4 linked regions of the Parazoarcus communis genome follow. The main gene of each other region encodes a partner of the protein of the gene in region 3 in a complex. Links are inferred from orthologs where the notes say so. Each region holds a gene or a part of one and is shown on either strand. Other genes may lie near its edges.

The links.
Region 1: the proteins of accD (region 3) and CEW87_RS10250 are in contact, whole or in part, in a solved structure (PDB 8UXZ), measured with the Escherichia coli proteins. The link is inferred for Parazoarcus communis from one-to-one orthologs.
Region 2: the proteins of accD (region 3) and accC are in contact, whole or in part, in a solved structure (PDB 8UXZ), measured with the Escherichia coli proteins. The link is inferred for Parazoarcus communis from one-to-one orthologs.
Region 4: the proteins of accD (region 3) and accB are in contact, whole or in part, in a solved structure (PDB 8UXZ), measured with the Escherichia coli proteins. The link is inferred for Parazoarcus communis from one-to-one orthologs.

What each region holds. Positions count from the first base shown.
Region 1 is NZ_CP022188.1:2,236,693-2,240,141, reverse strand. What follows is about bases 368-3,296. They hold CEW87_RS10250 (acetyl-CoA carboxylase carboxyltransferase subunit alpha), read right to left. Parts: upstream 2,351-3,296; coding sequence 1,385-2,350; downstream 368-1,384. Other genes in these bases: CEW87_RS10240 (HPF/RaiA family ribosome-associated protein), read right to left, coding at 3,222-3,296; CEW87_RS10245 (Bax inhibitor-1/YccA family protein), read right to left, coding at 2,478-3,143; tilS (tRNA lysidine(34) synthetase TilS), read right to left, coding at 368-1,319. Outside these bases: CEW87_RS10260 (response regulator transcription factor), read left to right, coding at 1-67; more of tilS, read right to left, coding at 57-367; more of CEW87_RS10240, read right to left, coding at 3,297-3,449. UniProt on the Escherichia coli protein: Component of the acetyl coenzyme A carboxylase (ACC) complex. First, biotin carboxylase catalyzes the carboxylation of biotin on its carrier protein (BCCP) and then the CO(2) group is transferred by the carboxyltransferase to acetyl-CoA to form malonyl-CoA.
Region 2 is NZ_CP022188.1:2,188,579-2,191,933, forward strand. What follows is about bases 521-3,355. They hold accC (acetyl-CoA carboxylase biotin carboxylase subunit), read right to left. Parts: upstream 2,702-3,355; coding sequence 1,340-2,701; downstream 521-1,339. Other genes in these bases: prmA (50S ribosomal protein L11 methyltransferase), read right to left, coding at 521-1,325; accB (acetyl-CoA carboxylase biotin carboxyl carrier protein), read right to left, coding at 2,707-3,156; aroQ (type II 3-dehydroquinate dehydratase), read right to left, coding at 3,209-3,355. Also shown: CEW87_RS22755 (DUF3426 domain-containing protein), read right to left, coding at 1-430; more of prmA, read right to left, coding at 441-520. UniProt on the Escherichia coli protein: This protein is a component of the acetyl coenzyme A carboxylase complex; first, biotin carboxylase catalyzes the carboxylation of the carrier protein and then the transcarboxylase transfers the carboxyl group to form malonyl-CoA.
Region 3 is NZ_CP022188.1:2,887,182-2,890,638, forward strand. What follows is about bases 521-3,457. They hold accD (acetyl-CoA carboxylase, carboxyltransferase subunit beta), read left to right. Parts: upstream 521-1,521; coding sequence 1,522-2,394; downstream 2,395-3,457. Other genes in these bases: trpB (tryptophan synthase subunit beta), read left to right, coding at 521-666; trpA (tryptophan synthase subunit alpha), read left to right, coding at 710-1,525; folC (bifunctional tetrahydrofolate synthase/dihydrofolate synthase), read left to right, coding at 2,387-3,457. Also shown: more of trpB, read left to right, coding at 1-520.
Region 4 is NZ_CP022188.1:2,190,010-2,193,246, reverse strand. Bases 521-3,237 are described here. They hold accB (acetyl-CoA carboxylase biotin carboxyl carrier protein), read left to right. Parts: upstream 521-1,512; coding sequence 1,513-1,962; downstream 1,963-3,237. Other genes in these bases: accC (acetyl-CoA carboxylase biotin carboxylase subunit), read left to right, coding at 1,968-3,237; aroQ (type II 3-dehydroquinate dehydratase), read left to right, coding at 963-1,460; CEW87_RS10025 (TlpA family protein disulfide reductase), read left to right, coding at 521-908. In the rest of the region: CEW87_RS10030 (hypothetical protein), read left to right, coding at 1-346; more of CEW87_RS10025, read left to right, coding at 351-520. UniProt on the Escherichia coli protein: This protein is a component of the acetyl coenzyme A carboxylase complex; first, biotin carboxylase catalyzes the carboxylation of the carrier protein and then the transcarboxylase transfers the carboxyl group to form malonyl-CoA.

The sequences.
Region 1 (3,449 bases), 650 kb from region 3 along the record:
GTTCGACAAGATGCAGGTGCGCTCTGCGGTCGAACTGGCGCAGATGCTGACTACGCTCAGGAGCTGACCGGCACCCACTCAGGCACGAAACCCTCATCCCCGGGCGGGCAGGCAAAAGCCGCGTCGATGCCGATACCGCCGATCCAGGCCACGCTGCCGTCGACCTCCAGCACAGGCAGACGGTCGCGCATCCACGCCGGGATGCCGGCCTCCTGGCACAGATTCTTGAACGTGCGACTGGGCCGTTCCGGCGCCAGGCGCATGCGCAGGCCCGCCGAGCGCGTCACCAGACTCAGCTTCGCTGCCTGATCCAGCGCAGCACGGGCAATGCCGCGACCCTTTGCCGCGCTGAACACCACCCTGCCATCGCCCCACGGCTTCTCGACAGCCGCCGTTCCGCCCCAGTGACAAGGCGCCGGCAGGCCGCCCCCCACGGACTCCAGCCAGACCTCACCGCGGTAGGCACAGCAGGCCAGATCGCCGAGCGGAAAATAAAGCGGTCGCACTGCAGGCGCAGCACGCAGTTGGCGCAAAGCCTCCAGCAGGCGCGCACGGGAGGGGGCTGGCATGCCGCAGCGGCGGGCCTGCCAGCGCAACAGATTGGCGACCCGCGCATCAGACAGCGCAAGCACGCCATCCCGCCTCAGCATGCGGCCGCCGCAGGCGTGCTCATCGCTGGCGGCAAGCTCGTCGAGCAGATCGCTGGCTTCTCTGAAATGCGCCGCAGCCCGTGCAATCGAGGCTGAAGCTGAGGGATAGGCGGTTTCGATCGCCGGCAGAATACGATGGCGAATGTCGTTGCGCGCAAAGCGACAGTCGGTATTGCTGTCGTCCTCGACCCAGGTCAGTGCGTGCGCATGAGCCCAGTCGCGGATGTCCGCACGGCCGAAGCCCAGCATCGGGCGCAGACGCCCTGCACGACCTTCCGCTCCGGGCTCGACGGCCACCATGGCGCTCGCGCCACGCAAGCCGGTTCCACGAAAAAGGCGAAACAGAACCGTTTCAGCCTGATCGTCGCGGTGATGGCCAAACACCAGCCAGTCACACTCCACCGTCTCCAGAACGGCGTGTCGGGCCTTGCGCGCCGCAGACTCCAGCCCCTCGTGGTCGTCGCGTGCGACATCGACCGTAAACGCAATGAAGGGAATACCGCGGTGACTGCACAGTGCTGTGCAGTGTGCCTGCCAGGCGCTGGCTGCAGGGTTCAGACCATGGTTCACATGCGCCGCACACAGCGCATGGCCAAAGCGCGACTGCAAGCCCGCCAGCAGGTCCAGCAGAACGATCGAATCAACCCCGCCGGAGAGCGCACAGCACAAGCGGCTACGCGCCCCGACGCCAGCCGCCTCAAGGACGGCCGCTGCTGCCTGTAGCGGGGATGTACTCAGGCTGCCTGTTCCTTGTAGCGGCCGTAACCCATCAGCTTCTCGATCCGCTGCGCCACCAGATCGGCAGGCGTCATCGAATCGACCTGACGCAAGGCATCGGTCAGCGCGCGCTTCAGGCTCTGCGCCATCGCACGATGATCGCGGTGCGCACCACCCACGGGCTCGTTGACGATCTTGTCGATCAGGCCCAGCGACTTCAGGCGAGCAGCCGTAATACCCATGGTTTCTGCCGCTTCCGACGCCTTGTCCGCGCTCTTCCACAAGATGGAGGCGCAGCCTTCGGGGGAGATCACCGAGTAGGTGGAATACTGCAGCATCATCACCTGGTCGCCGACGGCAATCGCCAGCGCGCCACCCGAGCCGCCTTCGCCGATGATCGTGCAGATCAGCGGCACCTTGAGCTCGGCCATCACGTAGAGGTTGTGGCCGATGGCCTCGGACTGCCCACGCTCCTCGGCACCGATGCCCGGATAGGCGCCCGGTGTATCGACGAAAGTGAACACCGGCAGGCCGAATTTCTCCGCCAGCTTCATCAGCCGCATGGCCTTGCGGTAACCCTCGGGCCGCGGCATGCCGAAGTTGCGCACGATCTTTTCTTTGGTATCGCGCCCTTTCTGGTGGCCGATGACCACGCAACTCTGGCCATTGAAGCGCGCCAGACCACCCACGATTGCCTTGTCGTCGGCAAAGGCGCGATCGCCGTGCAGCTCTTCGAAATCGGTGAAGATATGCTGGACATAGTCCAGCGTGTAAGGACGCTGCGGATGGCGTGCGACCTGCGCGATCTGCCACGGCGTGAGCTTGCCGTAGAGATCCTTGGTCATCGTGTGGCTCTTGGCCTCGAGTCGGCCGATCTCCTCGGAGATGTCCACCGCAGAGTCGTCCTGCACGAAACGCAACTGTTCGATCTTGCCTTCAAGCTCGGCAATCGACTGTTCGAAGTCCAGAAAGGTGGTCTTCATGGGACCTTTCCCGTTGAAAAAAAGTCATCCATTGTAACCGCTCGCGCAGCTCTCGGCCGCAGCAAGCACAAATGCAAAGGGGCGACCCCTTTGCGGAAGTCGCCCCGGTTTGCAGTCAGCAGGCGCGTCAGTCGTTGTTCATGAAACCCAGCAGATGCAGAAGGCTGGTGAAGAGGTTGTAGATCGTCACGTACAGCGTGACCGTCGCCATCACGTAGTTGGTTTCGCCACCATGGATGATGTTGCTGGTCTCGTACAGGATCAGGCCCGACATCAGCATCACGAACATCGCCGACACGGCAAGCGACAGGCCGGGCATTTCAAAGAACACCGCGCCCAGACCCGCAAGGAAGGCAACCAGGATGCCAACCATCAGGAAGCCGCCCATGAAGGAGAAGTCCTTGCGCGTAGTCAGCGCATAGCCCGACAGGCCAAGGAAAATCGCCGCCGTGCCCCCCATCGCCTGCATCACGACCTGACTGCCGTTGGGCATGGACAGGTAGTGCGAGATGATCGGGCCAAGGGTGTAACCCATGAACCCGGTCAGCGCGAAGACGAACAGAATGCCCAGACTGCTGTTACGGAACTTGGTTGTCAGGAACAGCAGGCCGAAATAGCCGACCAGCGTCAGGATCAGGCCCGGATGCGGCAGCCCGAACGCCATCGAGGCGCCTGCAGTCACCGCCGAAAACGCCAGCGTCAGCGACAGCAGCATGTAGGTGTTGCGGATGACCTTGTTGGTCGACAGCACCGAGGCTTCCGACCGGTTCATCGAGGCAATGCGATTTTCCATCTGTGATTCTCCTTGAAACAAGCGGCAATGCCGTAGTCTAGTTTTGATTTGTTCGAAATATAAACGCTAAAAGCGTGCTCAAACGGGCGCTTCGATCAGCGCGGCGCAGCGGGTGTGATCCACGCGCCGGTTACGTCGCAGGCGCTGGGCGAGTACGCGCGAAACCCTGTCCGCCGCCTCATCGACCGCCGCCCTGACATCGAGCTGGGTGATCGCGAATACCACGTCCGGCAGGTTGCGCAAGCGCAACTGGACCACACAGCGCTTGTCCGCGCCACCCCGCGGTCCATTCACGTCGGCCACCTT
Region 2 (3,355 bases), 700 kb from region 3 along the record:
CGGCGGGCTGTGTGTCGGGCGTCCCGGCGCGGATCCCGGTGCCCGCATCGTCGCCGGCTGAGTCATCCGGGGCCGTTCCCGACTCGCTTGTGAATGGCTCGTCTACGGTCGCGGGCTCGGCGTCTTCTGGCGGAAGCTCGACGGGTTCGGGATTCGCGCTCGCAGGCGCGAGCGTTTCCGGCTCGTCCGCTGTGGGGTGCTCAGCTTCTGCTGCGGGCGCATGGGGCGTCGGCGTGAACGGCGGCTCGTCTTCAGTTGCCGCTTCTGCAGCGGGTGCCGGCTGGGGCGCGCCGGGGTCTGCGATGAGTTGGTCAAGCGAGTTGAACGGGTTGAAGCAGTGTCCGCATCGCACTTCGCCGTGGCGCGCGCGCAGTTGCTCGGCACGCAGCCGGAAAACGGTCTGGCACGCCGGGCAGCGGGTCAGCATCATCGTCGGGCGCTTAGCGCCGGCCTTCCAGTCTGACCCAGCCATCGCTGGTGGCGCCTACCTCAAGGGCGATGTACGGTGCCCAGGCGTCGATGACCTGCTCTGACTGTTGCTCAAGTACACCCGACAGCGCAACCCGGCCGCCCGGCGCGACCCGCGCCGCGATGGCGGGCGCGAGGACGCACAGGGGGTTGGTCAGGATATTGGCGACGACGATGTCGAAGGTTTCACTCAGGGCGATGCCGGAGTGCTGCAGCCGCATGGCGACCGCATTGCGCTGCGCGTTGTCGCGAGCAGCCTCGACCGCCTTTTCGTCAATGTCTACGCCCAGTACGTCCGCTGCGCCCAGCCGAACGGCGGCGATGCCGAGGATGCCTGAACCACAACCATAGTCGAGTACGGACTGCCCGGGCTGTACTGCATCGCACAGCCACTCGAGGCAGAGCCGGGTCGTCGGGTGTGAGCCCGTGCCGAAGGCCATGCCAGGATCGAGCTCGATGTTGATTGCGTCGGTGTCCGGTGCGGTGTGCCAGGAAGGGACGATCCACAGGCGCTCGGTGATCCGGATCGGGTCGAACTGGCTCTGGGTCAGCTGCACCCAGTTCTGCTCTTCCACGGCTTCCGTCGTATAGGGTGGAACGGCGTCCAGTCCGACGGCCTTCGATGCTTCGGCGAGCACGGTCTCGAACGCGGCATCGCGGTCGAACAGGGCAATCACCCGGCTGTGATCCCACAAGCTGGTGGGCAGGTGTCCGGGTTCGCCGAACTGGGGCGTCTCAGCCTCAGTGCCGGCATCCGCGTCCTCGATGGAAACCGACAGGGCGCCGGCCTCCATCAGGGCGTCGGAGAGTGCTTCTGCCTTGTTGGCATCTGCCTGCAGGGTAACCGAGGTCCACATTGTTTATGTCGTGCTCAGCTGGATTTGACTTCGCCACGGTCGGCGAGTTTGTGCTCAAGGTAATGGATGCTGGTGCCGCCTTCGACGAAGCGTGCATCGAGCATCAGTTCCTGGTGCAGCGCGATATTGGTCTTGATGCCGCCGACCGCCATCTCCGACAGCGCGATACGCATGCGGCGAATCGCCTGCTCGCGGGTGTCGCCGTATGAGATCAGCTTGCCGATCATCGAGTCGTAGTGCGAGGGAACGGTGTAGCCGTTGTAGACATGCGAATCGACGCGGATGCCGGGGCCGCCGGGGGTGTGCCAGTTCGTGATCTTGCCCGGCGAAGGGGTGAACTTGAACGGGTCTTCGGCGTTGATGCGGCATTCGATCGAGTGGCCGCGGAACTCGATGTCACGCTGACGGAACCAGAGTTTCTCGCCGGCAGCGACACGGATCTGGGCCTGCACGATATCCACGCCGGTAATCATCTCGGTGACCGGATGCTCGACCTGGACGCGGGTGTTCATCTCGATGAAGTAGAACTCGCCGTTCTCGTACAGGAACTCGAACGTGCCGGCGCCGCGATAGCCGATCTTGCGGCAGGCTTCGGCGCAACGCTCGCCGATCTTGGCGATCAGCTTGCGATCGATGCCCGGCGCCGGTGCTTCTTCGATCACCTTCTGGTGACGGCGCTGCATCGAGCAGTCGCGCTCACCCAGGTAGACCGCATTACCGTGCTGGTCAGCCATGATCTGGATTTCCACATGGCGCGGGTTCTCGAGGAACTTCTCCATGTAGACCACCGGGTTGCTGAACGCAGCCTGGGCTTCGGCGCGCGTCGTCGTGACCGCGTTGAGCAGTGCCGCCTCGGTATGCACGACGCGCATGCCGCGACCGCCGCCGCCGCCCGCAGCCTTGATGATGACCGGGTAGCCGACCGCACGGCCGATCTTGACGATTTCCTTGGGGTCTTCCGGCAGCGCACCGTCCGAGCCGGGAACGCACGGTACGCCAGCGACCTTCATCGCATCCTTGGCAGAGACCTTGTCGCCCATCAGGCGGATGGTCTCCGGGCGTGGGCCGATGAAGACAAAGCCCGACTGCTCGACGCGTTCGGCAAAGTCGGCGTTCTCGGACAGGAAGCCATAGCCGGGGTGGATGGCTTCGGAGTCGGTGACTTCCGCTGCGGAGATGATGGCCGGCACGTTGAGGTAGCTCAGGCCGGACGGCGCCGGGCCGATGCAGACCGATTCGTCCGCCAGCTTGACGTACTTGGCTTCGGTGTCGGCCTCGGAGTGGACTGCGACGGTCTTGACGCCGAGTTCGCGGCAGGCGCGCAGCACCCGCAGTGCGATCTCGCCGCGGTTCGCGATCAGGATCTTCTCGAACATGGCGTTCAGCCGATCACGAACAGGGGCTGGCCGTACTCGACCGGCTGGCCGTTCTCGACCAGCACCGCCTTGACGGTGCCGCTCACTTCACACTCGATCTCGTTCATCAGCTTCATCGCTTCGATGATGCACAGACGGTCGCCTTCATTGATGCTCTGACCGACCTCAGCCAGGGGCTTGGCGCCGGGGGCCGATGCGCGGTAGAAAGTGCCGACCATCGGCGACTTGATCACGTGGCCATCGGGCAGGGCGTCTGCGTCCGGTTCGCTTGCGACCGCGACAGCCACAGGGGCTGCGGCTGCGGCCTGGGTCGGCGCCTGCATGTAGGCGACCTGTGGGGCGGCTGCGAGGTGCTTTGCGATACGCACCTTTTCCTCGCCCTCGGTGACTTCGAGTTCCGAAATGCCCGATTCCTGGACGAGGTCGATCAGTTTCTTGAGCTTGCGCAGATCCATGCTGTTCTCCGTACGTAACGACGCCGCGGCTGGCGGACGCCGTCGTGGATGGCTAGTTGTTGTGTTCCCGCAGACGGGTGAGTGCGAATTCGAGTGCGGCGAGGTAGCCGTAGGCGCCCAGGCCGCAGACGACTCCGACTGCCCGGTCCGAAAAATACGAGTGCTGGCGGAACGGTTCGCGAGCGTGGACGTTGGATAG
Region 3 (3,457 bases):
CGCGACTGGGTGACCAACATCGCCAACACCTTCTACATCATTGGTACGGTTGCGGGGCCGCATCCCTATCCGATGATGGTGCGGGACTTCCAGACCGTCATCGGCAAGGAATGCCTGGTGCAGATGCCGGAAGCGGCCGGGCGCCAGCCTGATTACGTGATTGCCTGCGTCGGTGGCGGCTCCAACGCCATGGGCATCTTCCATCCCTACATTGGTGTCGAGGGCGTGCGCCTGATCGGCGTCGAAGCGGCAGGCGATGGGATCGAGACCGGGCGTCACGCCGCACCGCTGACCGCCAACGTCAAGCCTGGCGTGCTGCACGGCAACCGCACCTATCTGATGCAGGATGAGGACGGCCAGATCACCGAGACGCATTCGATTTCCGCCGGTCTCGACTACCCCGGCGTCGGCCCAGAACATGCGTGGCTGAAGGATTCTTCACGTGCCGAGTATGTCGCGGTGACGGACAGCGAGGCGCTTCAGGCCTTCCACGATCTGTGCCGCTTCGAAGGCATCATCCCGGCGCTCGAGTCCTCGCATGCCCTTGCGCATGCGGCAAAGCTCGCAGCGACCTTGCCCAGGGACAAGGTTCTGCTCGTGAACCTTTCCGGACGTGGCGACAAGGACATGCACACGGTTGCCGAGCGTTCGGGAATCCAGTTCTAACCCGCTGCGGACCGCCCTGCGGTCCGCATTGCCGGACTTAATCATGTCGAAAATCCAGACCACCTTTCAGCGTTTGCAGGCCGAGGGCCGCAAGGCGTTGATTCCTTTCATCACTGCGGGCGACCCGGACGGCGAACTCACTGTTCCGCTGATGCATGCGATGGTTGCCGGCGGCGCCGACATCATCGAGCTTGGCGTCCCGTTCTCCGACCCGATGGCCGACGGTCCGACCATTCAGCGCGCTTCCGAACGTGCGCTGGCAGCAGGCATGACCCTGCGCAAGGTGCTTGCGATCGTGCGTGCCTTCCGCGCAGAGGATCAGACGACGCCGGTCGTGCTGATGGGTTATGCCAATCCGATCGAGGCGATGGGCGAGGATACCTTCATCGCAGTCGCCAGCGAAGCCGGGGTCGATGGCGTGCTGGTGGTGGACTATCCGCCCGAAGAATGCACCCGCTTTGCTGCGCTGTCCAAGGCCGCCGGGCTCGATCCGATCTTCCTGCTGGCACCGACGTCGTCGGAGCAGCGCTTCCGCGATGTCGCCGAAGCCGGCAGTGGCTATATCTACTACGTGTCGCTTAAGGGCGTGACGGGGTCGGGGAACCTCGACTTCGACGAGGTGGCACGGCGCATTCCGCAGATCCGCGCCGCAGTGGGCATGCCTGTTGGTGTCGGTTTTGGCATCCGTGATGCCGAGAGCGCAAAACGCATTGGTGAAGTGGCCGATGCGGTGGTGATCGGCAGTCGCATCATCGAAGAGATCGAACGCAGTCCCCGCGACGCGGTGGTGTCCAATGTATCCGCCTTCATCCGCGGCATTCGTGCCGCACTGGATGAGATTGCAGGAGCCAAACAATGAGCTGGTTGCAGAAACTGCTGCCGCCCAAGATCAAACGCAATGATCCGGGCGCACGAAACAAATCGATTCCGGAAGGGCTGTGGAGCAAGTGCCCGGCCTGTGAGGCGGTGCTCTATCGCTCCGATCTCGAAAGCAACATGAGCGTCTGTCCCAAGTGCGGCCACCATCAGCGTGTCCGTGCGCGCACGCGTCTCGACCAGTTGCTTGATCCGGAAGGCCGGCACGAGATCGGTGCCGAAGTGATTCCGGTCGATCCGCTCAAGTTCAAGGACTCCCGCAAGTACCCCGAGCGCCTGTCTACCGCCGCGGCCGATACCGGCGAAGCTGACGCAATGGTGGTGATGCAGGGTGCGATTCTTACCGTGCCTGTGGTCGTTGCCTGCTTCGAGTTCGAATTTCTCGGCGGTTCGATGGGATCGGTGGTCGGGGAGCGTTTCGTGCGCGGTGCAAAGGCTGCACTCGAGCAGCGCATCCCGTTCATCTGCATTACCGCAACCGGCGGCGCGCGCATGCAGGAAGGGCTGTTCTCGCTGATGCAGATGGCGAAGACGACGGCCGTCATTACCCAGCTGGCGCAACGCAAGCTGCCCTTCATCTCCCTGCTGACCGATCCGACCATGGGCGGCGTCTCGGCGAGCTTTGCCTTCATGGGCGATGTGGTGATCGCCGAGCCCGGTGCGCTGATTGGCTTTGCAGGCCCACGCGTCATTGAGCAGACCGTGCGCGAGACCCTGCCGGACGGCTTCCAGCGCTCCGAGTTTCTGCTTGAGAAGGGTGCGATCGACATGATTGTCGATCGTCGCGAACTGCGTCAGCGCATTGCCGAAATTCTTGCGCTGCTCAGCCGACAGCCCGCCGTCCATGCCTGATCTGCAGGAAGTGAGCGGCGCGATGCCGAATACGGTCGACAAGTGGCTCGCGCTGCTCGAATCACGTCACACCCAGACCATCCAGCTCGGACTCGAGCGGGTGGGCGCGGTGCGTGCGGCGCTCGGCCCGGACCCCGAGGGCCTCGTGGTGATCACGGTCGGCGGTACCAATGGCAAGGGCTCGACATGCGCGATGCTCGAGTCCATTCTGCTCGCCGAAGGCTATCGGGTCGGCTGCTACACCTCGCCCCACCTGTTGCGCTACAACGAGCGGGTGCGCATTGATGGCAAGGATGTCGAAGATGCCGCGCTGGTCGCGGCCTTCGATGCCGTGGAGCACGCGCGGGGCAACACCCCGCTGACCTATTTCGAGCATGGCACGCTGGCCGCGTGGGAAGTGTTCCGCACGCAAGGGCTCGACGTCGTCATTCTAGAAGTCGGGCTCGGTGGCCGCCTGGACGCGGTCAACGTGTTCGACTCAGACTGCGCGATCGTTACCGGGGTGGCCATGGATCACATGGATTACCTGGGTGACACCCGTGAAGCGATCGGCTTTGAGAAGGCGGGCATCTTTCGCGCCGGACGGCCGGCCGTGTTCGGCGATCCGCAGCCGCCGCAGTCGCTGCTTGATCACGCGGCAGCGATCGGTACGCAGTTGTGGATCAGCGGGCGCGATTTCGGGTTCGGCGGTGATCGTCAGCAGTGGGGTTACTGGCGCTATGCAGCGCCACAGGCCAGCGGTGCGCTGACCAAGCGCGGCGGGCTGGCCTATCCGTCCCTGCGCGGCGCCAATCAGCTGCTCAACGCTGCAGCGGTCATGACCGCACTCGACACCCTGCGTGATCGTATCCCGGTGTCGATGCAGGCCGTTCGCGAAGGGTTGATGCTGGTCGAAGTGCCGGGCCGCTTCCAGGTGCTTGCCGGGCGGCCCACGGTCGTCCTCGACGTTGCGCACAATCCGCAGGCGGCCGGCGTACTGTCCGAGAATCTTGCGGGCATGAGCTTCCACCCAGAAACGGCTGCAGTGCTGGGCATGTTCGGCGACAAGGATGTCGAAGGCGTC
Region 4 (3,237 bases), 700 kb from region 3 along the record:
GGAGATCATGCAGTTGCTGGCTGAGTTCCGCCCCTATCTGACCGGCGGCGCCCTGGACGGCACCGCAGGCCGCTACTCCGAACTGGAAATCGAGCTCTACCCCGAGAGCGCAAAGGAAGTCGAGATCTTCTTCCTCAACCAGGACCTCGCCTACGAGCACCGCGAACCGCGGCGCCCCGCCCCCGGTGCGCCAGAAGTCGTTCTCATCCTCGACTGGGACGACGTGCCGGTCAGGCTCTCAGTCTACGGCGCCGGCGCCGAGCGCAACGGTCGCCGCCCGCACCAGGAACGCGCCCGGCTGGCGCAGGTCGAAGCCCTCCTGAACAACGCTGCCGCTGCAGAATAAGGCCATGAACAGATACATCCAGTACGCCCTGATCGCTGTCGTTGCAGGCATTGCCGGTACCGCAGGCTACTTCACCAGTCGAATCGGCGACACGACCGAGACCGCCAGCACGACGGCCGCCACCGCCAGCGCCACCGAAGCGCTGCTGGCGCTGGCGCTCCCCGACACCGACGGTCACATGCAAGCGCTGGCGCAGTGGCGCGGCAAGGTCATCGTGGCCAACTTCTGGGCAACCTGGTGCCCACCCTGCCGCCGGGAAATCCCGGACTTCTCGGCAGCCAGCCGCGACTTCAGTGATGCGCCAGTGCAGTTCGTCGGACTCAGTATCGACGCGCTCGACAAGGTGAAGGCCTTCAAGGCCGAATTTGATGTGCCCTACCCGCTGCTGATCGCCTCGGCAGACGTGCTGGCACTGGGCCCAGGATTCGGCAACGCAGCACAGGGCTTGCCATTCACGGTGATCATCGACCGCAAGGGCGTCGCGCGCCATATCAAAGTCGGGACCTTGAATCAGGACGAACTCGAGCGCAAAATCCGTCCCCTGATCGACGACGAGTCCTGATCCGGCGCAGACCGCGCTGGACAAGTTGTCGTCAATTACGGCAAACTTGCCGCCATGACGCGCTCAAAACGCAGCCAAAAAGCCGAATCGCCCCCGCCGCCGCAAGCTCGAATACTGGTCCTTCATGGTCCGAATCTGAACCTGCTCGGCAGTCGCGAACCCGATATCTACGGCAAAACCACCCTGTCCGACATCCATGCAGCCATGGAGTCGCGCGCTCGTGCGGACGGCGTACTGCTCGAATCCTTCCAGAGCAATCACGAAGGTCAGCTGATCGACCGGGTGCAGGCTGCGGCAAGCGAAGGCGTCGCCTTCATCGTCATCAACCCGGCCGCTTACACACACACCAGTGTCGCACTGCGCGACGCACTGGCTGCGGTACAGATTCCCTACGTGGAAGTTCATCTATCCAACGTCCACGCTCGCGAACCGTTCCGCCAGCACTCGTATTTTTCGGACCGGGCAGTCGGAGTCGTCTGCGGCCTGGGCGCCTACGGCTACCTCGCCGCACTCGAATTCGCACTCACCCGTCTGCGGGAACACAACAACTAGCCATCCACGACGGCGTCCGCCAGCCGCGGCGTCGTTACGTACGGAGAACAGCATGGATCTGCGCAAGCTCAAGAAACTGATCGACCTCGTCCAGGAATCGGGCATTTCGGAACTCGAAGTCACCGAGGGCGAGGAAAAGGTGCGTATCGCAAAGCACCTCGCAGCCGCCCCACAGGTCGCCTACATGCAGGCGCCGACCCAGGCCGCAGCCGCAGCCCCTGTGGCTGTCGCGGTCGCAAGCGAACCGGACGCAGACGCCCTGCCCGATGGCCACGTGATCAAGTCGCCGATGGTCGGCACTTTCTACCGCGCATCGGCCCCCGGCGCCAAGCCCCTGGCTGAGGTCGGTCAGAGCATCAATGAAGGCGACCGTCTGTGCATCATCGAAGCGATGAAGCTGATGAACGAGATCGAGTGTGAAGTGAGCGGCACCGTCAAGGCGGTGCTGGTCGAGAACGGCCAGCCGGTCGAGTACGGCCAGCCCCTGTTCGTGATCGGCTGAACGCCATGTTCGAGAAGATCCTGATCGCGAACCGCGGCGAGATCGCACTGCGGGTGCTGCGCGCCTGCCGCGAACTCGGCGTCAAGACCGTCGCAGTCCACTCCGAGGCCGACACCGAAGCCAAGTACGTCAAGCTGGCGGACGAATCGGTCTGCATCGGCCCGGCGCCGTCCGGCCTGAGCTACCTCAACGTGCCGGCCATCATCTCCGCAGCGGAAGTCACCGACTCCGAAGCCATCCACCCCGGCTATGGCTTCCTGTCCGAGAACGCCGACTTTGCCGAACGCGTCGAGCAGTCGGGCTTTGTCTTCATCGGCCCACGCCCGGAGACCATCCGCCTGATGGGCGACAAGGTCTCTGCCAAGGATGCGATGAAGGTCGCTGGCGTACCGTGCGTTCCCGGCTCGGACGGTGCGCTGCCGGAAGACCCCAAGGAAATCGTCAAGATCGGCCGTGCGGTCGGCTACCCGGTCATCATCAAGGCTGCGGGCGGCGGCGGCGGTCGCGGCATGCGCGTCGTGCATACCGAGGCGGCACTGCTCAACGCGGTCACGACGACGCGCGCCGAAGCCCAGGCTGCGTTCAGCAACCCGGTGGTCTACATGGAGAAGTTCCTCGAGAACCCGCGCCATGTGGAAATCCAGATCATGGCTGACCAGCACGGTAATGCGGTCTACCTGGGTGAGCGCGACTGCTCGATGCAGCGCCGTCACCAGAAGGTGATCGAAGAAGCACCGGCGCCGGGCATCGATCGCAAGCTGATCGCCAAGATCGGCGAGCGTTGCGCCGAAGCCTGCCGCAAGATCGGCTATCGCGGCGCCGGCACGTTCGAGTTCCTGTACGAGAACGGCGAGTTCTACTTCATCGAGATGAACACCCGCGTCCAGGTCGAGCATCCGGTCACCGAGATGATTACCGGCGTGGATATCGTGCAGGCCCAGATCCGTGTCGCTGCCGGCGAGAAACTCTGGTTCCGTCAGCGTGACATCGAGTTCCGCGGCCACTCGATCGAATGCCGCATCAACGCCGAAGACCCGTTCAAGTTCACCCCTTCGCCGGGCAAGATCACGAACTGGCACACCCCCGGCGGCCCCGGCATCCGCGTCGATTCGCATGTCTACAACGGCTACACCGTTCCCTCGCACTACGACTCGATGATCGGCAAGCTGATCTCATACGGCGACACCCGCGAGCAGGCGATTCGCCGCATGCGTATCGCGCTGTCGGAGATGGCGGTCGGCGGCATCAAGACCAATATCGCGCTGCACCAGGAAC